DNA from 4 places in the Pseudomonas sp. TMB3-21 genome. Region 3 is predicted to be linked to each of the others. Evidence: predicted binding sites of a transcription regulator. Region 3 holds the regulator's gene; each other region holds the start of a gene.

Evidence for each region. The regulator sigma-54, encoded in region 3, starts transcription at its own class of promoters, with help from an activator protein. The targets are predictions, from matches to a motif close to ANTGGCATNNANNTTGCTNT.
Region 1: the regulator sigma-54 is predicted to act here: its motif matches at 2,638-2,657, upstream of ACYZTS_RS23575 (CmpA/NrtA family ABC transporter substrate-binding protein).
Region 2: the regulator sigma-54 is predicted to act here: its motif matches at 2,444-2,463, upstream of glnK (P-II family nitrogen regulator).
Region 4: the regulator sigma-54 is predicted to act here: its motif matches at 1,485-1,504, upstream of ACYZTS_RS25480 (flagellar basal body rod protein FlgF).

The regions. Positions count from the first base shown of each region.
Region 1 is NZ_CM142718.1:5,176,319-5,181,590, reverse strand. It holds gene ACYZTS_RS23585 (nitrate/nitrite transporter) at 1-344, opposite strand, end outside; gene ACYZTS_RS23580 (ANTAR domain-containing response regulator) at 718-1,293, opposite strand; gene ACYZTS_RS23575 (CmpA/NrtA family ABC transporter substrate-binding protein) at 1,309-2,520, opposite strand; gene ACYZTS_RS23570 (quinone-dependent dihydroorotate dehydrogenase) at 2,749-3,768, shown strand; gene rmf (ribosome modulation factor) at 4,049-4,264, opposite strand; gene rlmKL (bifunctional 23S rRNA (guanine(2069)-N(7))-methyltransferase RlmK/23S rRNA (guanine(2445)-N(2))-methyltransferase RlmL) at 4,794-5,272, shown strand, end outside.
Region 2 is NZ_CM142718.1:1,766,187-1,771,458, reverse strand. It holds gene ACYZTS_RS08165 (secondary thiamine-phosphate synthase enzyme YjbQ) at 1-312, opposite strand, end outside; gene ACYZTS_RS08160 (ammonium transporter) at 526-1,863, opposite strand; gene glnK (P-II family nitrogen regulator) at 1,899-2,237, opposite strand; gene ACYZTS_RS08150 (accessory factor UbiK family protein) at 2,657-2,917, shown strand; gene ACYZTS_RS08145 (hypothetical protein) at 3,599-3,754, shown strand; gene ACYZTS_RS08140 (hypothetical protein) at 3,791-3,958, shown strand; gene ACYZTS_RS08135 (YifB family Mg chelatase-like AAA ATPase) at 4,136-5,272, shown strand, end outside.
Region 3 is NZ_CM142718.1:648,678-653,949, reverse strand. It holds gene ACYZTS_RS03145 (HPr family phosphocarrier protein) at 1-203, opposite strand, end outside; gene rapZ (RNase adapter RapZ) at 219-1,076, opposite strand; gene ptsN (PTS IIA-like nitrogen regulatory protein PtsN) at 1,079-1,543, opposite strand; gene hpf (ribosome hibernation-promoting factor, HPF/YfiA family) at 1,556-1,864, opposite strand; gene ACYZTS_RS03125 (RNA polymerase factor sigma-54) at 1,939-3,432, opposite strand; gene lptB (LPS export ABC transporter ATP-binding protein) at 3,617-4,342, opposite strand; gene lptA (lipopolysaccharide transport periplasmic protein LptA) at 4,342-4,890, opposite strand; gene lptC (LPS export ABC transporter periplasmic protein LptC) at 4,877-5,272, opposite strand, start outside.
Region 4 is NZ_CM142718.1:5,562,788-5,568,059, reverse strand. It holds gene ACYZTS_RS25485 (sigma-54-dependent transcriptional regulator) at 1-1,191, shown strand, start outside; gene ACYZTS_RS25480 (flagellar basal body rod protein FlgF) at 1,559-2,296, shown strand; gene flgG (flagellar basal-body rod protein FlgG) at 2,345-3,130, shown strand; gene flgH (flagellar basal body L-ring protein FlgH) at 3,181-3,876, shown strand; gene ACYZTS_RS25465 (flagellar basal body P-ring protein FlgI) at 3,919-4,992, shown strand; gene flgJ (flagellar assembly peptidoglycan hydrolase FlgJ) at 5,004-5,272, shown strand, end outside.

The sequences.
Region 1 (5,272 bases), 1.2 Mb from region 3:
GCCATGCCGAGGAACAGCCCCAGCAGCAGCGCTTGTTCGTAGCTGTGAATGCCGTGCATCCAGGCGACGAACAGGGCGCAGATGACAATCACCTGGCCGATCAGCCCGGCGGTTTTCGGCGACAGGCGATCAGCGAGCATGCCCATGATGAAGCGCAGTATGGCGCCGGCCAGAATCGGCGTGGCGACCATCAGGCCGCGTTGTTGGGTGGTCAACTGCAAGTCGGCGGCGATCTGCACCGCCATCGGACCCAGCAGATACCAGACCATGAAACTCAGGTCGAAATAGAGAAAGGCTGCGAACAGGGTCGGGGTATGGCCGGATTTCCAGAAGCTTGAATTCATCGCGCACCTCAGCGGTTGGTCGTCTCGAAAAGAGTCATGAGCTTGCGAGTGGGGCGCCGGCCCGGCCGCACCACCGACCCCGTGTCGCGGGGCCAAAACAAAAAAACGCCGCCACCCGATTCGCCGTGAGGCAAACAAGGTGAGCGACGTCTTTGTCGTGGGTGGGGCAACCGCCGTTGGTTACCTGTGGTGATTACATAGCGAGATTTGTGCCAACCCTTTGAAACCGGGTCGTCCATCTGTAGGAGCCGGCTTGCTGGCGATCAACATCGAAGGGGTATGGCTGACACAACGAGGTGCCCGCATCGCCAGCAAGCCGGCTCCTACGGGGCGGCTATCGTTCGCGAAGGGATCTGACAGGTGTCACCCGGCTTCAGCCGAGCAACTCACTCATCGCAATAATTTGCTCCGCCACGTGAATCAGCTTCTGCTGGCGACTCATCGCCTGACGGCGCATCAGGGTGTAGGCCTCTTCTTCATTGCACGCTTTCATCTTCATCAGCATGCCCTTGGCCAGCTCGATTCGCTTGCGCTCGGCCAGTTGCTGGTCGCGGGCATGCAGTTGCGCACGCAGGGCCTGGTCGCTTTCGAAGCGTGCCATGGCGACGTCGAGAATCGGCTGTAAACGTTGTGCGTGAATACCCTCGACGATGTAGGCACTGACCCCGGCCTTGATCGCCTGGCGCATCACATTCGGGTCGTGCTCGTCGGTAAACATTACGATCGGCCGCGGTTGGTCGCGGGAAACCAGCACCACTTGCTCCATCACGTCCCGGCTCGGTGACTCGGTATCGATCAGAATCACGTCCGGGCGCACCGTTTCGACGCGCGCGGGCAGGTCGATGGTCAGGCCGGACTCGTCGATCACCTCGAACCCGGCTTCCGTCAGCGCCGCTTTCAGGCGCCCGACTTTTTTCGCAGTGTCGTTGATCAGCAGGATACGCAGCATGTTCGCAATCTCCTGTCAGCGGCGGGCGAGAAGGGCGGAGCTGTCGCTCAGGGCGTGCAGCTTGAAGCTCTGGGCATACGCGACGGGGTCGGAGCCGTCCCAGATTTTGCCGTCGATCAACTGGCTGCTGCGCATGTCCGCCACGTTGGCGGCAACCCCGACAGCGGTGGCGGCCTCCCGGTACAGGTCCAGTTGCTGCACGTGCCGGGCCACCGCGAGGTAGTCCGGATCGTCGCGCAATAATCCCCAGCGGCGGAACTGGGTCATGAACCACATGCCGTCGGACAGATGAGGCAGATTGACCTCGCCATTACCGTGGAAGCGCAGCGCGTGGGGGTCCTGCCAGCGATTGCCGAGACCGTCGTCATAATCGCCGAGCAGGCGTGGTTCGATGCAGTCGAGCGGCGCGTCGAGGAACTCCGGCGCGCTCAGCAACTGCGCAGTGCTGCGACGATTTTCGGTGCTTTGTTCGATAAAGCGGCTCGCTTCGAGAATCGCCATCACCAGCGCGCGCGCGGTGTTGGGGTATTGCTCGACAAAGGCGCGGGTACAACCCAGCACCTTCTCCGGATGATCCGGCCAGAGGGTCTGCGTGGTCACCATGGTGAACCCGAGGTTGTGTTGCACTGCGCTGGCAGACCAGGGCTCGCCAACGCAAAAGCCATCGATGCGCCCGGCCTGCAGGTGCGCGACCATTTGCGGCGGCGGCACCACCACGCTGGTGACATCGTGCAGTGGATGAATGCCCTGGCTCGCGAGCCAGTAATACAGCCACATGGCGTGGGTGCCGGTCGGGAAGGTCTGGGCGAAGGTCAGTTTTGGGCGAGTTTGGTGCACGTGTCGTTCCAGTGCTTCAGGACCGGTCACGCCCAGCGCTTGCAAGCCATGGGACAGGTTGATGCTCTGGCCGTTCTGGTTCAGGCCCATCAACACGGCCATATCAGTGGAGGTCACGCCGCCGATGCCCAGGTGCACCGCGTAGATCAAACCGTACAGGCTGTGCGCGGCGTCGAGTTCGCCACTGACCAGTTTGTCGCGCAGGTTGGCCCAGGACGACTGGCGCTTGAGATTCAAGCTCAGCCCATAGGGCTGAGCGAAGCCCTGGGTGGCTGCGACCACCAGCGAGGCGCAGTCGCTGAGGGCCATGAAGCCGAGGTTGATTTCGGTCTTTTCCGGGGCGTCGCTGCCGTTGACCCAGGCCAACGGGCCGGCTGTGGTTTGTTTCATGAGCAAACACCTTCCAAAAAAAACGCCGTCCCAGGCTCCCGCGAGAACCGAGCCTTGTGACGACGCCATTGTCTTTCGACTCATCCCGTCGTTGGCATGAGTGCTGATGCAGTGACTGGTGCAAGGCATATGCCAGTGCCGGTGGATTTAGCTGCGCGCCTCGCGCACGACGGTGATGCCCGGCTATAATCGCCGCCTCATTTCGCCGCACTCGAGACCACGCCGCCCATGTACTCCCTGGCCCGTCAGCTGTTGTTCAAACTCTCCCCGGAAACCTCCCACGATCTGTCCCTGGACCTGATTGGCGCGGGCGGGCGTTTGGGCCTCAATGGCATGCTCAGCAAGGCGCCAGCGAAAGTGCCGGTGACCGTAATGGGCCTGGATTTCCCGAACCCGGTGGGGCTGGCGGCCGGTCTGGACAAGAACGGCGCGGCCATCGACGGTTTCGCGCAACTGGGTTTCGGTTTTGTCGAAATCGGCACCATCACTCCGCGTGCGCAGCCGGGTAATCCGAAACCACGGATTTTCCGTCTGCCGGAAGCCGAGGCGATCATCAACCGCATGGGCTTCAACAACCTTGGCGTCGATCATTTGCTGGCGCGGGTGGCAGCTGCAAAATACAAAGGTGTGCTGGGCATCAACATCGGCAAGAATTTCGACACGCCGGTCGAACGTGCTGTCGATGATTACCTGATCTGCCTGGACAAGGTTTACGCCCACGCCAGTTACGTCACGGTCAACGTCAGCTCGCCCAATACCCCGGGGCTGCGCAGCCTGCAGTTCGGCGATTCGCTCAAGCAACTGCTGGCGGACCTTGCCACCCGCCGCGCGGAACTGGCGCTGCGCCACGGCAGACATGTACCGCTGGCTATCAAGATTGCCCCGGACATGACCGACGAGGAAACCGCACAGGTCGCGCAAGCGCTGCTTGAAACCGGAATGGACGCGGTGATCGCGACCAACACCACCCTGAGTCGCGTCGGCGTTGAAGGCATGGAGCACGGCGACGAGGCGGGCGGTCTGTCCGGTGCGCCGGTGCGCGAGAAGAGCACGCATACCGTGAAAGTGCTGGCCGCAGAATTGGCCGGTCGCTTGCCGATCATTGCCGTGGGCGGCATTACCGAAGGCAAGCATGCGGCTGAGAAGATCGCTGCCGGTGCGAGCCTGGTGCAGATTTATTCCGGCTTCATCTACAAAGGCCCGGCGTTGATTCGTGAGTCCGTGGATGCGATAGCAGCGCTGCGCTGACCTGCAGCTGCCGAGCTTGCGAGGCTGCGTCCGGCTGCGAAGCAGTCGTAAGTTCTGCACCCACGGTTCATCAGATTGATCGCATTGGCGGGTTTCACGGCGGCGTCGCCGCCGGACGCAGCCTCGCGGTGCTCGACAGCTGCTACATGTGACCGCGTTTCCAAAGCATAAAAAAGGGCTCCTCGAAGGAGCCCTTGGGCCGAAGCCCGCCGCCCGGATGGGGCGTGCGTGGTAAGTCGTTACGTAATCAGATTGTCGTGTCGGAGTGTTAAGCCCTGTGTCAGCCGACGGCGTGAAGTTCGTTGAGTCTGTGGATTCCCGCAGTGCCGGTCATACCGTCCCAGTTGTCGCCGCGTCCTTCTCGCCAGCCGTTAATCCAGGCTTGACGTACCGACGGTAGAGTAAATGGGCAAAGCTCACGGGATTTGCCACCAACGCCGTATTGATATCCGCGCAAAAATGCTCTTTCCAACGGATCACGCTTAAGTCTTCTCATAGGGTGTTGCCCTCACTTGTTGACTGTATTTATCGCGTTGACCTCGAATTGAGGTCTGGCAGAAAATCTCTGCCGTTGGGGCTCGCTGCCGGCGTCGCGAGCCAAGGTGTTGACGCCGTTGCGACGTCAACCTGTGTTGAGTTCTAACCAATGAGTCACACAGATGGAATGATCGTTTTGTCATAAGCACGTAACCGTTAAGGTGCTATGGCCATAAGTAACATGATGTTCGGTGCAGGTTTATTGGCCAAACCCCGGTATGATCGGCCCCCACGGTAAATGACAGGTTCAAACCTTTAACGAGAATCGCTCGTGTTGCTGCGAGTATTATTCGACGAAGGGTCGCCTTATTAGATTTTGTTGCATCACGCTTTTTATCTGCCTGTGCATCTAAGCTCATTTGACCCGAGCAGCACGGGTGGGACGGCACACCTTCGTGCCACGCGGGCGCTCTTCAAGAAAAGCGCCTGATTGAAAACCGGGCCGGCAATGCGTTGCCGGTCCACTAGCCAAAGGCTCTGGAATCACCATGTCCGATCGTTTCGAACTCTTCCTCACTTGCCCAAAAGGCCTTGAAGGCCTGCTCATCGAGGAAGCCGTCGGGCTTGGCCTTGAAGAAGCGCGCGAGCACACCTCTGCCGTGCGCGGCATGGCCACCATGGAAACTGCCTATCGTCTGTGCCTGTGGTCGCGTCTGGCAAACCGGGTGCTGCTGGTGCTCAAGCGTTTCCCGATGAAGGACGCCGAGGACCTTTACCACGGCGTGCTCGACATCGAATGGCAAGACCACATGCTCAACGACGGCACCCTGGCCGTTGAGTTCAGCGGGCACGGCTCGGGCATCGACAACACGCACTTTGGCGCCTTGAAGGTCAAAGACGCGATCGTCGACAAACTGCGTACGCCGCAGGGCGATCGTCCTTCCATCGACAAACTCAACCCGGACCTGCGCATTCACCTGCGTCTGGACCGTGGCGAAGCCATTTTGTCTCTCGACCTTTCCGGCCA
Region 2 (5,272 bases), 1.1 Mb from region 3:
CGGCAAACTGAGCTGACAGCCAAGCACGCTGGCCTTGAAGTGCGCCGGGAGGTCGTCCAGGCCTTCGTCGTTATGCTCATAGTCGACTGGTCCTTGTGGGATCAGCCGATTGAAAAATCGTTCGAAGTCGCGACGTACCGCCGGATCGGCGTTCTCGTTGATGGTCAACGACGCCGAGGTATGCTGCAGCCACAAATGCAACAGACCGACCCGACATGCCTTGAGTTCAGGCAAGCCGGCGAGTAACTCGTCCGTTACCAGATGAAAGCCCCGGGGCCGTGCCCGCAGAGTAATCAGCGTCTGTCGCCACATACAGTTCTCCGCACGTTCGGGGCGCATTCTAGCGCGCTCTGGGAAAAAACAAAGGCCCTAATAATCCTTCAATCATGTAAGCCTTTGGCCGTAGAAAAACGCCTGTCGTAAACGCTGCCGTACATGTACGAAAAAACCTTTCAGCCATGACTTCAGAGACAAATTTCAGGCAAAAAAATGCCCGGCAAGCCGGGCAGATTTTTTAGCCGTGTCTTACAGGTTGTAGCCGCGTTCGTTGTGCAGCGACAGGTCGATGCCGACTGCCTCTTCTTCTTCGGTAACACGCAGACCCATGACAGCGTCCAGCACCTTGAGAATGATGTAAGTGATGATACCGGTGTAAATCACCGTGAAACCTACGCCTTTGCACTGAATCCAGACTTGTGCAGCGATATCGGTAACGGTGCCGAAGCCACCCAGCGATGGTGCGGCGAAGACACCGGTGAGGATTGCGCCGAGGATACCGCCGATCCCGTGGACACCGAAGGCGTCCAGCGAATCGTCGTAGCCGAGTTTGCGTTTCAGGGTGGTGGCGCAGAAGAAGCACACCACGCCCGCTGCCAGACCGATCACCAGTGCGCCCATCGGGCCTACCGTGCCAGCGGCCGGAGTGATCGCAACCAGACCGGCGACCACACCCGAAGCAATACCCAGTGCGCTTGGCTTGCCGTGGGTGACCCATTCGGCAAACATCCAGCCCAGTGCAGCAGCAGCCGTTGCGATCTGAGTCACCAGCATCGCCATACCGGCCGTGCCGTTGGCAGCCGCGGCGGAACCGGCGTTGAAGCCGAACCAGCCAACCCACAGCATGGCCGCGCCCATCAGGGTGTAACCAAGGTTATGCGGTGCCATTGGCGTGGTCGGGAAACCTTTACGCTTGCCGAGCACGATGCACGCTACCAGCCCCGCCACACCGGCGTTGATGTGCACTACGGTGCCGCCAGCAAAATCGAGCACGCCCCAGTCCCACATCAGGCCGCCGTTACCGGCCCAGACCATGTGCGCAATCGGCGCGTAGACCAGGGTGAACCAGATGGTCATGAAGATCAGCATCGCGGAAAATTTCATCCGCTCGGCGAAGGCACCGACGATCAGCGCCGGGGTGATGATGGCGAAGGTCATCTGGAAGGTGATGAACACCGCTTCAGGGAACAGCGCCGCAGGACCGGTCACACTCGACGGCGTGACACCAGCGAGGAACGCCTTGCCCATGCCGCCGAAGAACGAGTTGAAGTTGACGACGCCCTGCTCCATACCGGTGGTGTCGAACGCGATGCTGTAGCCATAAATGACCCACAGAATGCTGATCAGACCGGTAATGGCGAAGCACTGCATCATCACGGAAAGAATGTTTTTGGAGCGAACCATGCCGCCGTAGAACAGCGCGAGGCCGGGAATGGTCATGAACAGCACGAGGGCTGTCGAGGTCAGCATCCAGGCGGTATCGCCGGAATTGAGGACTGGGGCCGCCACTTCGTCTGCCGCCATAGCCAGGCTGGGCATTACGAGGGACAACAGGGCTCCTAGCCCTGCGAATTTACGCAGAGTCATATTGTTTTCTCCTGGGGCGTTGGGTTTGTGGCGGCTTAGATCGCGTCGGTATCGGTTTCGCCGGTACGGATGCGAATCGCCTGTTCCAGATTGACCACGAAGATTTTGCCGTCACCGATCTTGCCGGTATTGGCCGCCTTGGTTATCGCCTCGATAACCCGGTCAAGATCCTTGTCGTCAATGGCGACATCAATCTTCACCTTCGGCAGGAAATCGACCACGTACTCAGCGCCGCGATACAGCTCGGTGTGACCCTTCTGCCGCCCGAAGCCTTTGACTTCAGTGACGGTAATGCCCTGCACGCCGATCTCGGACAGCGACTCGCGCACGTCGTCCAACTTGAACGGCTTGATGATGGCAGTGACTAGCTTCATGAAAACTCTCTCCCGAATTGGTGGACTTGCCCCAGGAAAACAAACCCGGCTTAAGTCTAAGCGCAGTGCCTGGCTTTGTAACGCGTCGTCGGCCTGCATCGACCGTCCGACGCCAGCTAACCACTCCGCACGAAACACTTCCCCCGTTTCGCTTGGCGCACTGCATTCGTCACTTCGACTGCATCAGTGCATGGGTCCCTTGCGACTAAGCAGAAAGCTTGCCATCTCGCATAAACCCGCGAAATTCAATGGATTGGCCTGGGTTGATCATCTGCTTGCGGGCGACCACTGGCGGTAACGCACAACAACAGTGCGACGCCGTCTATCCGCATGCGCGAAAAGCGTGCATGGCCGGCGTTCGGAATTGACTATAGACACTGCGTGGTACACTGCCCGCCATTGTTTCCAGGACATCAGCCATGCTCGCGCCCAAAGACTTCCTCGACGCCCTGACCGGCACCGCCTCGCGCCTTTTCAGCGGCGACACACCATTGCCGAAAAGCGAAATCGAAAGCCAGTTCAAGGCACTGCTGCAGAGCGGATTCAGCAAACTGGATCTGGTGAGCCGCGAAGAATTTGATAGTCAGATGGTTGTACTGGCGCGGACCCGGGCGCGGTTGGAGAGCCTGGAAGCGAAGGTGGCTGAACTGGAAGCGCGTTTGATTCCGCCGAGCGAGTAAGGCCGACATCCGGGGGGTGCAGGATCCGTTCAGTCCACTGGCCATTTCAGAAATTTCCGGTAGGAGCTGCCGCAGGCTGCGATCTTTTGATCTTCCGGCTCCACGCAAATTATTGGGCGAACATACGCTGGCAACGTTAGCGCACGCCTACAACTACGCCATTCCTACAGCCTGTTTCCTGCCTTCTGATGCCCTACAGTTTTCTAAGTACTGTCCTACAGACCGTGGTTCCAGTACCTGATTACGTAACAATGTCGCCATCTTTTATCGTCCACCGCCTGATCCCACCAGATAACAGCGATGAGACGAAAAGGAAAAGGTACGGAGCTTCGAGACCAAACTTACAAATCGAACGCGCGAAAGCTAGCGCATAAAACCTTCGCCAAAACTTGCGCAAATATTGGCCTCAACATTGATGCTTCGGTGGTCAGGTTCGATCCGATCACTTGCGCTGCCATCGAGGCCTGTCACAGGTGGACAGGAACAGTCTTCTACCCATGGGACAAAATCCCGGACTGGAAGTGCAAGGACTCCAAGGGTTTTGACCTGTCCGTCTGGCATGGAGATGTCTTATGCGGTTTGTGCTACGCAACGCCGAGAAGAAGCACAATTTGCATAAAGGTCATTCTCCTCCAAGGTCATCCGAACAGAGCGCATCCTTTGCGAGGGTGGATAGCCCCCATGGCACTATTAGCAACCGAATTTTATGCGCGGATGGTTGGCTGCAGTGAGATCGAGATACAGGATCCAGACCCTGACGTTGTCTCCTATTATCTGGAACTCGGGTTCGCCTTCGACGAAACCCAGCGTCTTGTCATTTATCTGGATGGCCAATAACATCAATTCACAGGTGGGCCCAACATGAGGCGTTCGATGAACCAAAAAAGAAAAGCGAAGCTGTTGTCTGCCTTCGAATTCCATACCGAGGCGCTACGTTTAGCTGGAACCGTGTCGGCAAATCAGCGACGCTTCCTAGAAGTTGCGGCAATCCGCGGCAAAGAACTGGAGCCTTCCGGCGTACTGGCTGGTGGAAGACTTTAAACTCTTGTCGCCGAAAACCGCCTGAATGGCGGTTTTTTTCTGCCCGCTGAATTGCGTCGACTGTATTTGCAACATCCTGCGAAAGTTTGGGCCTTACACTGACACGCCAAACCCTCAACCCCCGACTACCCTTGAAAAAACCGCAGGAAGCGGTGCTCTTCAGCTCAAGGAACGACCATGTCCCTCTCCATCGTCCACAGCCGCGCCCAGATTGGCGTGGATGCGCCTGCCGTTACTGTCGAGGTCCATCTGGCCAACGGCTTGCCTTCGCTGACGATGGTCGGTTTGCCGGAAGCGGCCGTGAAGGAAAGCAAGGACCGGGTGCGCAGTGCGATTATCAATTCCGGCCTGCAATTTCCGGCGCGACGGATCACGTTGAACCTGGCCCCTGCGGATTTACCCAAGGATGGCGGACGATTTGATCTGGCGATTGCCCTGGGCATCCTTTCCGCCAGCGTGCAGGTGCCGACGGTCACGCTTGATGACATCGAATGTCTCGGAGAACTGGCATTGTCCGGCGCGGTGCGTGCCGTGCGGGGAGTGCTGCCGGCTGCCTTGGCGGCGCGCAAAGCCGGGCGTTCGCTGATGGTGCCTCGGGCGAATGCCGAGGAGGCCTGCCTCGCGTCAGGCTTGAAGGTATTTGCAGTGGATCATTTGCTGGAAGCGGTCGCGCATTTCAATGGCCACAAGCCAGTCGAGCCCTACGTCTCCAACGGCCTGCTGTATGCCAGCAAACCCTACCCCGACCTGAATGAAGTGCAGGGACAAATCTCCGCCAAACGCGCATTGCTGATCGCAGCGGCAGGTGCTCACAACCTTTTGTTCAGTGGACCGCCAGGCACCGGGAAAACACTGTTGGCGAGTCGATTGCCAGGTTTGCTGCCGCCACTGGCTGAACATGAAGCGCTGGAAGTCGCTGCCATTCAATCGGTCACCAGTTGCGTGCCGCTGAGCCATTGGCCGCAGCGCCCTTTTCGACAACCTCATCACTCCGCCTCCGGCCCGGCGCTGGTGGGTGGCGGGTCAAGGCCACAGCCTGGCGAAATCACCCTCGCCCATCACGGCGTGCTGTTTCTCGACGAACTGCCAGAGTTTGATCGCAAGGTGCTGGAGGTGTTGAGAGAGCCGCTGGAATCCGGGCATATCGTGATTTCCCGCGCCAAGGACCGCGTGCGTTTTCCGGCACGTTTTCAGTTAGTCGCAGCGATGAATCCGTGCCCCTGTGGATATCTTGGCGAGCCCAGTGGCAAATGCAGTTGCACGCCGGACATGGTCCAGCGTTATCGCAACAAATTGTCGGGGCCGCTGCTGGAC
Region 3 (5,272 bases):
TCGGTACTCAAATGGATCCTGGTCCCTTTGCCAGCAGCCAGCATCATCATGGCCATGATGCTTTTGCCATCTACCGTGGATTCCGGCGTACGACCCACCCGGATTGAGCAATCAGGGAACTTGCCAGCAACCCCGACAAATTTTGCAGAAGCGCGAGCATGCAGGCCCAGCTTGTTGATGATTTCGATTTCCAGAGCAGGCATCGCGATGTGAATCCTTTAGCTGAGGTCGCGGTGGCGGACCTGGACGTTCTTCAGGGTTTTTTGCAGAACCTTACCTAGACGTTCGGTCAGGTAGACGGAGCGATGGTGACCGCCGGTACAGCCAATCGCGATGGTGACGTAGGCGCGATTACTCGCAGCAAAACGCGGCAACCATTTGAGCAGATACGTTGAGATGTCCTGAAACATCTCCTCGACATCCGGCTGAGCGGCCAGATAATCGGCAACCGGTTGTTCCAGCCCTGAATGCTCGCGTAGTTCCGGCTTCCAGTAGGGATTTGGCAGGCAGCGCACATCGAATACCAGATCGGCGTCGACCGGCATGCCGCGCTTGAAACCAAAGGATTCCACCAGAAACGCAGTGCCAGGCTCCGGCTGATTCAACAAGCGGAGCTTGATGGTATCGCGCAGCTGGTACAGGTTGAGATTGGTGGTGTTGACCTTCAGATCAGCGAGGTCGGCAATCGGTCCGAGCAGTTTGGTTTCATCGCTGATCGCTTCGGCCAGCGAGCGATCGGCACTGCTCAGGGGGTGGCGCCGACGGGTTTCCGAGAAGCGCTTTAGCAAGGTTTCTTCGTCGGCATCCAGGTACAGGACATCACACTGGATGTGACGGCTGCGGACTTCTTCGAGCAGTTCCGGAAAGCGCGACAAATGACTCGGCAGATTCCGCGCGTCGATGGACACCGCAACCAGCGGCTGCGCCAGCTCGGTGTGAATCAGCGCCCGTTCGGCCAGTTCCGGCAGCAACCCGGCAGGCAGGTTATCGATGCAGTAGTAGCCGCTGTCTTCGAGAACGGCGAGCGCGGTACTTTTACCTGAGCCGGAGCGGCCGCTGACGATGATCATGCGCATGATTAGTGCCCGTTTTGCTCGTCCAGGACAACCTGATACAAGGCTTCATTACTCGGAGCGCTGCGCAGTTTTTCCCGCACTTCCTTGCGATCGAGCATGCTGGCGATCTGGCGAAGCAACTCCAGGTGAGCATCGGTTGCCTTTTCCGGGACCAGCAGGACAAACAGCAGGTCTACCGGGGCACCGTCGATGGCGTCGAAATCGATGGGGGCTTCCAGATGAACGAGCGCACTGATTGGTGCGGTGCAAACCTTGAGACGGCAGTGAGGGATGGCAATGCCGTTGCCAAAACCGGTGGAACCGAGTTTTTCACGGGCAACCAGAGCCTCGAAGACATCCTGCATTGCCATATCCGGCACTTCGCGGTGGATAAGGTTGGCGATCTGTTCGAGGGCTTTTTTCTTGCTGCCACCCGGCGCGTTCACTTGGGAACGGCCGGGGGTCAGGATGGTTTCTAGTCGGATCATGGATTGGGGGTGTTAACGACCGGTCGCGCCCTGGAGGAGGCTCTGGGTCTTTTCCTTATGCTTTTTGAGTTGGCGATCCAGCTTGTCAGTCAGCAGGTCGATGGCGGCATACATATCCGCATGCTCAGCGTTGGCGACTACTTCTCCGCCGGGAATATGCAGTGTGGCTTCGATTTTCTGTAGCAGTTTTTCGACATTCATCGTGACTTGCACGTTGGTGATCTTGTCGAAATGCCGCTCTAATCGGTCGAGTTTTTCGCCGATGTAGGTGCGAAGAGGTTCGGTCACTTCCAGTTGGTGTCCACTGATGTTGACTTGCATACAGCTTCTCCTTCGTTGCCAGTGCATAAAGCGGCAGGCTGGGTTGCCTGCCACTGGAACGCTGTAACGTGACTCTACATCAACCGCTTGCGTTCGCTCGAAGGCGCGATCCCGAGGGACTCGCGGTACTTGGCGACGGTGCGGCGAGCCACCTGAATGCCTTGTGCCTCCAGTAAACCAGCGATCTTGCTGTCACTCAACGGCTTTTTCTGATTTTCCGCCGCAACCAGTTTTTTGATGATTGCGCGAATCGCCGTGGACGAGCATTCACCGCCTTCGGAGGTGCTGACATGGCTGGAGAAAAAATATTTCAGTTCATAAATGCCCCGAGGGGTATGCATGAATTTTTGCGTGGTCACCCGGGAAATCGTCGATTCGTGCATGCCCACCGCCTCAGCGATGTCATGCAGCACCAACGGCTTCATGGCTTCGTCGCCATATTCCAGAAAACCGCGCTGATGCTCGACGATCTGGGTGGCAACTTTCATCAGGGTTTCGTTGCGACTCTGCAGGCTCTTGATGAACCAGCGCGCCTCCTGCAACTGATTGCGCATGAAGGTGTTGTCTGCGCTGGTGTCGGCGCGACGGACGAACCCGGCGTATTGGGCGTTGACCCTCAGTCGGGGCACCGATTCCTGATTCAGCTCCACCAGCCAGCGTTCACTGTCCTTGCGCACGATCACATCCGGCACGACGTATTCGGCTTCGCTGGACTCGATCTGCGAACCCGGGCGCGGGTTGAGGCTCTGTACCAGTTCGATCACCTGGCGCAGTTCATCTTCCTTGAGCTTCATGCGGCGCATCAGCTGGCTGTAATCGCGGCTGCCGAGCATGTCGATGTAATCGCTGACCAGCCGCTTGGCTTCGGTTAACCAGGGCGTCCTGGCTGGCAGCTGGCGCAATTGCAGCAGCAGGCATTCGCTGAGATTGCGGGCGCCGATACCGGCCGGTTCAAATTGCTGGATGCGGTGCAGAACGGCTTCGATCTCGTCGAGTTCGATGTCCAGTTCGGGATCGAAGGCCTCGAGGATTTCATCGAGGGTTTCGTCCAGGTAGCCCTGGTTGTTGATGCAGTCGATCAGGGTCACGGCGATCAGGCGATCGGTGTCCGACATTGGCGCCAGGTTCAGTTGCCACAGCAAATGGCTCTGCAGGCTTTCGCCGGCGGAGGTGCGGGTGGTGAAATCCCACTCGTCGTCGTCATTGCTCGGCAGGCTGCTGGCGCTAGTCTGGTAAACGTCTTCCCAGGCAGTGTCGACCGGGAGATCGTTGGGAATGCGCTCGTTCCAGTCCCCTTCCTCGAGGTTATCCACCGTCGGGGCGGTTTCCTGATAGGAGGGTTCCGAAACATCGGCGTTGGGCGGCTGTTCGACCTTGTCGGCCAAAGGGTCGGCGTTATCGAAATCGTCGCCTTCTTCCTGACGTTCGAGCATCGGATTGGACTCCAGCGCCTCCTGGATTTCCTGTTGCAGGTCCAGGGTCGACAATTGGAGCAGGCGGATGGCCTGTTGCAGCTGCGGTGTCATCGTCAGCTGCTGGCCCATTCTCAAGACTAGCGATGGTTTCATGGCAGGGGCTTAACACCTTATTCGCCGGCGCGCATGCGCCATCCACTACAGGGCGCCGAAGCGCCAAACTTAAGCAAATTATATGCCTGAAACTGAAGTGTTTGCCTAGAGCGCAGTAACAATAAAACACACAGAGGTGCTCAGTGCTCCAGGCGCTTGGACGACCAGCCAGACACCTCAGCGCTTACAGGCGGAACTCGTGGCCCAGATACACTTCCTTCACCAGATCGTTGGCCAGGATGGTGGCGGGGTCACCCTCGGCGATCAGTTGGCCATCGTTTACGATGTAGGCTGTTTCGCAGATATCCAGGGTTTCACGAACGTTGTGGTCGGTAATCAGCACGCCAATGCCCTTGGCTTTGAGGTGGTGAATGATTTGCTTGATGTCGCCAACGGAAATCGGGTCCACACCGGCGAAGGGTTCGTCGAGGAGGATGAATTTCGGATTGGTGGCCAGGGCACGGGCGATTTCCACGCGACGGCGTTCGCCACCGGACAGGCTCATGCCGAGGTTGTCACGAATGTGGCTGATATGGAATTCCTGCAGCAGGCTTTCCAGCTCCTTGCGGCGCGCGGTCTTGTCGAGTTCCTTGCGGGTCTCGAGAATGGCCATGATGTTGTCGGCCACCGAGAGTTTGCGGAAAATCGACGCTTCCTGCGGAAGATAGCCGATACCGGCCTTCGCTCGACCGTGCATTGGCTGGTGGCTGACGTCCAGATCGTCGATCAGTACGCGACCCTGATCGGCCTGAACCAGGCCCACGATCATGTAAAAGCAGGTGGTTTTGCCGGCGCCGTTAGGGCCAAGCAAGCCGACGATCTGACCGCTTTCGATGGACAGGCTGACGTCGCGCACGACCTGGCGGCTCTTGTAGCTCTTGGCCAGATGCTGGGCTTTCAGAGTTGCCATTAAGGGGCCTTCTGCTCTTCGGTTTTCTTCTTCGGCTGGATCACCATGTCAATGCGCGGACGCGACTCGGTGACCTTGCTGCCCGTAGCGCGACCGGCGCTGGCGAGCTTTTTGTTGGTGTCATAGACGATTTTTTCGCCCTGGGTGATGTTGCCATCCTTGTCGATGACCTTGGCGCGGTCGATCAGCACGACGCGGTCTTGCGAGGCGTGATACTGGATAGTCACCCCGTAGCCCTGCACCGGCTTGGTGTCGCCGGCCGTTTGCAGTTGCTCGAAGTAGGCGAGGTTGCCCACCGAAGTGACCACGTCGATGTCACCGGCCTGGGTGCGGGTCATGGTCACGGTATTTCCGGTGACCTTCATCGAGCCCTGGGTGATGATCACGTCACCCTTGTAGGTGGCAATACCGTTCTTGTCGTCCAGTTGGGCATCGTCCGCCTGGATGCGGATAGGCTGCTGTTGATCGTCCGGCAGAGCCCAGGCGCTCACGCTTCCCAGTGCTGCGCTCAGACCGAGCAAAATAGGGAGAGTTTTAACGAGCCTCATACTGTCCTCTTACGTTCGATAGCAGGTGTATCCTGCTTTCTTTTAAATACGCTTTCATTCCGTTACCAGTCGAGACACCGCCAGCGCCGTCGATTCTAACGGGTTGAGCGGTCTCCGCATATTGCCGCTGCGGGAACACTGTCATGCGGGTGGAAGTAATCAGGGTCTTACGGTCTTTTTCATCAAATCGGGTGATCCGCACCGAATCAATCAGCTCGACCTGAGTGCCGTCCGGGTTGACCTCGCCACGCTCGCTCTGAACATGCCACGGGAACTGGGTGCCGCGATACAGGTTCAAGTCCGGATTGGTCAACAGCGTTACTTCGGTCGCTTTCAAATGCTCGACCTTGTCGGAGGTCATTTCGTATTGCAGCTTGCCGTC
Region 4 (5,272 bases), 770 kb from region 3:
GGGATTCCGTTGTCGCGCTATGCCGAGGATTTTGACTTGCCGGAACTGGTGCGCGCCAACAAATCGCGGATCAATGGCATGCGGGTGAAGGTCAACGGTGACGTGTTTCTCGCTGATATCGCACCGCTGCAATCCGAGCATGACGACAGCGAAGCCATGGCCGGTGCGGTGCTGACCCTGCACCGCGCCGATCGGGTCGGGGAACGAATCTACAATGTGCGCAAGCAGGAGCTGCGGGGTTTCGACAGCATTTTTCAAAGCTCGAAGGTGATGGCGGCGGTGGTGCGCGAGGCCCGGCGCATGGCGCCACTGGATGCGCCGTTATTGATAGAAGGCGAAACCGGCACCGGCAAGGAACTGCTGGCGCGCGCCTGTCACTTGGCCAGTCCGCGCGGGCAGTCGCCACTGATGGCACTCAACTGCGCGGGGCTGCCGGAATCAATGGCCGAGACCGAGCTGTTCGGCTATGGCCCCGGCGCATTCGAAGGCGCCCGTGCCGAAGGCAAGCTCGGCCTGCTGGAACTGACGGCGGGCGGTACGCTGTTTCTCGACGGCGTCGGCGAAATGAGCCCACGCTTGCAGGTGAAATTGCTGCGATTTCTGCAGGATGGATGCTTTCGCCGTGTAGGCAGTGATGAAGAGGTCTATCTGGATGTACGAGTTATCTGCGCGACGCAGGTCGACCTGTCCGAACTGTGCGCCCGCGGAGAATTTCGTCAGGATTTGTATCACCGCCTCAATGTGCTGTCGTTGCACATCCCGCCGTTGCGCGAATGCCTCGATGGTCTGACGCCGTTGGTCGATCACTTCCTCGATCAGGCCAGTCGGCAGATCGGTTGCCCACTGCCGAAACTGGCGCCGGCGGCGATGGAGCGGCTCAGTCATTACCATTGGCCGGGCAACGTTCGGCAGCTGGAAAATGTGCTGTTCCAGGCGGTTTCCCTGTGCGACGGCGGTACGGTCAAGGCAGAACATATCCGACTGCCGGATTACGGCGTGCGTCAGCCGCTTGGCGATTTTTCGCTGGAGGGCGGGTTGGACGCGATAGTCGGGCGCTTTGAAAAAGCCGTGCTGGAGAGTTTGTATGCCGAGCATCCCAGTAGCCGGCAACTGGGCAAGCGCTTGGGCGTTTCGCATACGACTATTGCCAATAAATTGCGTGAGTATGCAGTGGGCAAGGACAACACCTGACCCTGCGGCGGTGGGGCTTTTGTGGCGAGGGGGCTTGCCCCCGTCGGCTTGCGAAGCAGCCCGATATGCAGCAAGCGAATACTGCCAAGTAACGCATCGGCCGGTTTTGCGGCCGCTTCTCGACCGAACGGGGGCAAGCCCCCTCGCCACAGGGATTCTGTGTTGGCTGCAAGCGGTCGGCGCTTGCCGTAAGCGGCATAACAGCGCCGGTTTTTCGTCTTCGGCACAATTATCAAAACTCCTCTGATCCCCTCAGGCCCAGCGTTTGCCGGGCCTCGCGCTGCCAGAAAAAAGTTGGTCTGCAAATTGCTTAAGGCTCAGCAGTACAGCAGTGGGCGGCAAACGTCCGGCATGCAGAGGAATGAGTGTGGACAAGTACCTTTATGTGGCAATGACCGGCGCCAGCCAGAATGCACTGGCGCAGAAGGCTCACGCGAACAACCTCGCGAACATCTCTACCAACGGTTTCCAGAAAGACCTGGAGCAGGCGCGTTCGATGCCGGTGTTTGGCGACAGCTTTCCGGCGCGTGCGTTTGCGCTGTCGGAACGGCCGGGCACTGACTTCTCTCCAGGTGCGCTGGTGCAAACCGGACGTGAACTCGATGTCGCCGTGCAGGGCAATGGCTGGCTCGCTGTGCAAAACCCGGATGGTGGCGAAAGCTACGTGCGCACCGGCAGCCTGAACATCGATGCGCTCGGCGTATTGCGCGCCGGCAACGGCATGCCGGTGATGGGCAACGGTGGGCCGATTTCCGTGCCGCCCGAGCAGCAGATCGAAATCGGTGAAGACGGTACCGTCAGCATCCGTGCGATGGGCGAAGGTCCGCGCGTGATGGCGGAAGTCGACCGGATCAAACTGGTCAATCCGGATTTCAAGAACATGACCAAGGGCCTCGATGGCTCGATCCACACCAAGGACGGCCAGCCGGCGCAAGCCGATGCCAACGTCAAACTGGTGTCCGGATTTCTCGAATCGAGCAACGTCAATGCCGTGGAAGAAATGACCTCGGTGCTGGCGCTGGCGAAGCAGTTCGAACTGCACATCAAGATGATGAATACCGCCAAAGAAGACGACCAGGCCATGGCTCGGGTCTTGCAACTCTAATAATCATCACAACGTCGCGCCGTTAAACAGGCGCACGAGGAGAATCGAATGCTTCCGGCTCTGTGGGTTGCCAAAACAGGTCTGTCCGCCCAGGACACTAACCTGACCACCATTTCCAACAACCTGGCCAACGTGTCGACCACGGGGTTCAAACGTGACCGCGCCGAGTTTCAGGACTTGCTGTACCAGATCAAACGCCAGCCAGGCGCTCAGTCGACCCAGGACAGCGAATTGCCGTCTGGTCTGCAAGTGGGTACCGGTGTGCGCATTGTCGGCACGCAGAAAAACTTCAACGCCGGTAGCCTGCAAACTACCGAGCAGCCGTTGGACATGGCCATCGACGGTCGCGGTTTCTTCCAGATTCTGCAGCCGGACGGCACCACGTCCTACACCCGTGACGGTACCTTCCACCTCGACTCGAACGGTCAGATCGTCAACTCCAGCGGCTTCGCGCTGGAACCGGCGATTGTCATTCCCAACGACGCGCAGACCTTCACCGTCGGCAAGGACGGCACCGTTTCGGTCACCGTCGCCGGCAACCCCGCTGCTCAGGTGATCGGCAACCTGCAAACCGCCGACTTCATCAACCCGGCCGGTCTGCAAGCCGTGGGCAACAACCTGTTCCTGGAAACCGCCGCCAGTGGCGCGCCGCAAGTCGGCACGCCGGGCCTCGCCGGTTTCGGTACCACGCTGCAGAACACCCTGGAAACGTCCAACGTCAGCACCGTTGAAGAGATGGTCAACATGATCACCACTCAGCGCGCCTACGAGATGAACTCCAAGGTGATCTCCACCGCCGACCAGATGCTCTCGTTCGTAACGCAGAATCTGTAATCAAGTCTTGGGCGGCCATGCGGTCGCCAGCAACACCGTGAGGTAGGGTCATGAATCGCTTTGTATCTGTTCTGGCACTGAGTGGGATCACCGCGCTGGCGGGCTGCGTCGCGCCGCCGCCCAAGCCGAATGACCCTTACTACGCCCCGGTGTTGCCGCGCACGCCGCTGCCGGCTGCGGCCAATAATGGCTCGATCTATCAGGCCGGTTTCGAACAGAACCTGTACAGCGACCGCAAGGCATTCCGGGTCGGTGACATCATCACCATCACCCTGAACGAGCGCACGCAGGCGAGCAAGAATGCCAACTCGCAAATCGATAAAAGCAGCGACACCAGTGTCGGCCTCACGTCGTTGTTCGGCTCCAGCCTCACCACCAATAACCCAATCGGTGGCGGCGACCTGAGCCTGAACGCTGGCTACGGCGCCGACCGCTCCAGCAACGGCGACAGCAAGTCCGGCCAGAGCAACAGCCTGACCGGTTCGATCACCGTGACTGTTGCCGATGTATTGCCCAACGGCATCATCGCCGTGCGCGGCGAGAAGTGGCTGACCCTCAACACCGGCGATGAGCTGGTGCGGATTGCCGGTCTGGTGCGTGCAGATGACATTGCTACCGACAACACCGTGTCGTCGACCCGCGTTGCCGATGCACGTATCACCTACTCGGGCACCGGTGCCTTTGCCGATGCGAGTCAGCCTGGCTGGTTCGACCGTTTCTTCCTCAGCCCGCTGTTCCCTTTCTAGGTGGCTACGTTGAATTTCAGAAGTCTCACCGTCGCTGCCCTGATGCTCTGCGCAGCCTTCAACGCTCAAGCCGAGCGGTTGAAGGACATCGCCAGTATTTCCGGCGTGCGGTCCAACCAATTGATCGGTTACGGCCTGGTGGTCGGGCTCAACGGTACGGGTGACCAGACGACGCAGACGCCATTCACGCTGCAGACGTTCAACAACATGCTCTCGCAGTTCGGCATCAAAGTGCCGGCGGGCTCGGGCAACGTGCAGTTGAAGAACGTCGCCGCCGTGTCGATCAGTGCCGATTTACCGGCGTTCGCCAAGCCAGGTCAGCAGGTCGATATCACTGTTGCGTCGATCGGTAACTCCAAGAGCCTGCGCGGCGGCACCTTGCTGCTGACGCCACTCAAGGGTATCGACGGCAACGTTTACGCGATTGCTCAAGGCAACCTGGTCGTTGGCGGGTTTGATGCCGAAGGCCGCGATGGTTCGAAGATCACTGTAAACGTGCCATCGGCCGGTCGCATTCCCGGCGGCGCTTCGGTGGAACGGGCAGTGCCGAGCGGTTTCAACCAGGGCAACAGCCTGACGCTGAACCTCAACCGCTCCGATTTCACCACTGCCAAACGCATCGTCGACAAGATCAACGAATTGCTCGGCCCAGGCGTGGCCCAGGCCATCGACGGCGGATCGATCCGTGTTAGCGCACCGCTTGATCCGAGCCAGCGTGTCGACTACCTGTCGATCCTCGAAAACCTTGAAGTCGACCCGGGTCAGGCGGTGGCGAAAGTCATTATCAACTCGCGCACCGGCACCATCGTGATCGGCCAGAACGTCAAGGTATCGCCGGCCGCCGTCACTCACGGCAGCCTCACCGTGACCATCACCGAAGACCCGATCGTCAGCCAGCCGGGGCCTCTGTCAAATGGCCAGACGGCGGTGGTGCCACGCTCGCGCGTCAACGCGGAACAGGAAGCCAAGCCGATGTTCAAGTTCGGCCCCGGCACCACCCTCGATGAAATCGTGCGAGCGGTGAACCAGGTCGGCGCAGCGCCAGGTGACTTGATGGCGATTCTCGAAGCGTTGAAACAGGCCGGTGCGTTGCAAGCCGACCTGATCGTGATCTGAGGACGACGACCATGGATATGCGCAAGGGTATGGGCGTCAGCGGCAACGATTCGGGTTCCTACTCGGACCTCAATCGCTTGAACCAGCTGAAGGTCGGCGACAAGAACAGCGACGGCAACATGCGCAAGGTGGCGCAGGAATTCGAGTCGCTGTTTATTGGCGAGATGCTCAAGTCCATGCGTTCGGCCACCGACACACTGGGCCAGGACAATCCGCTCAATACCGAGGCGGCCAAGCAGTACCAGGAAATGTACGACCAGCAGCTGGCCGTTTCGATGTC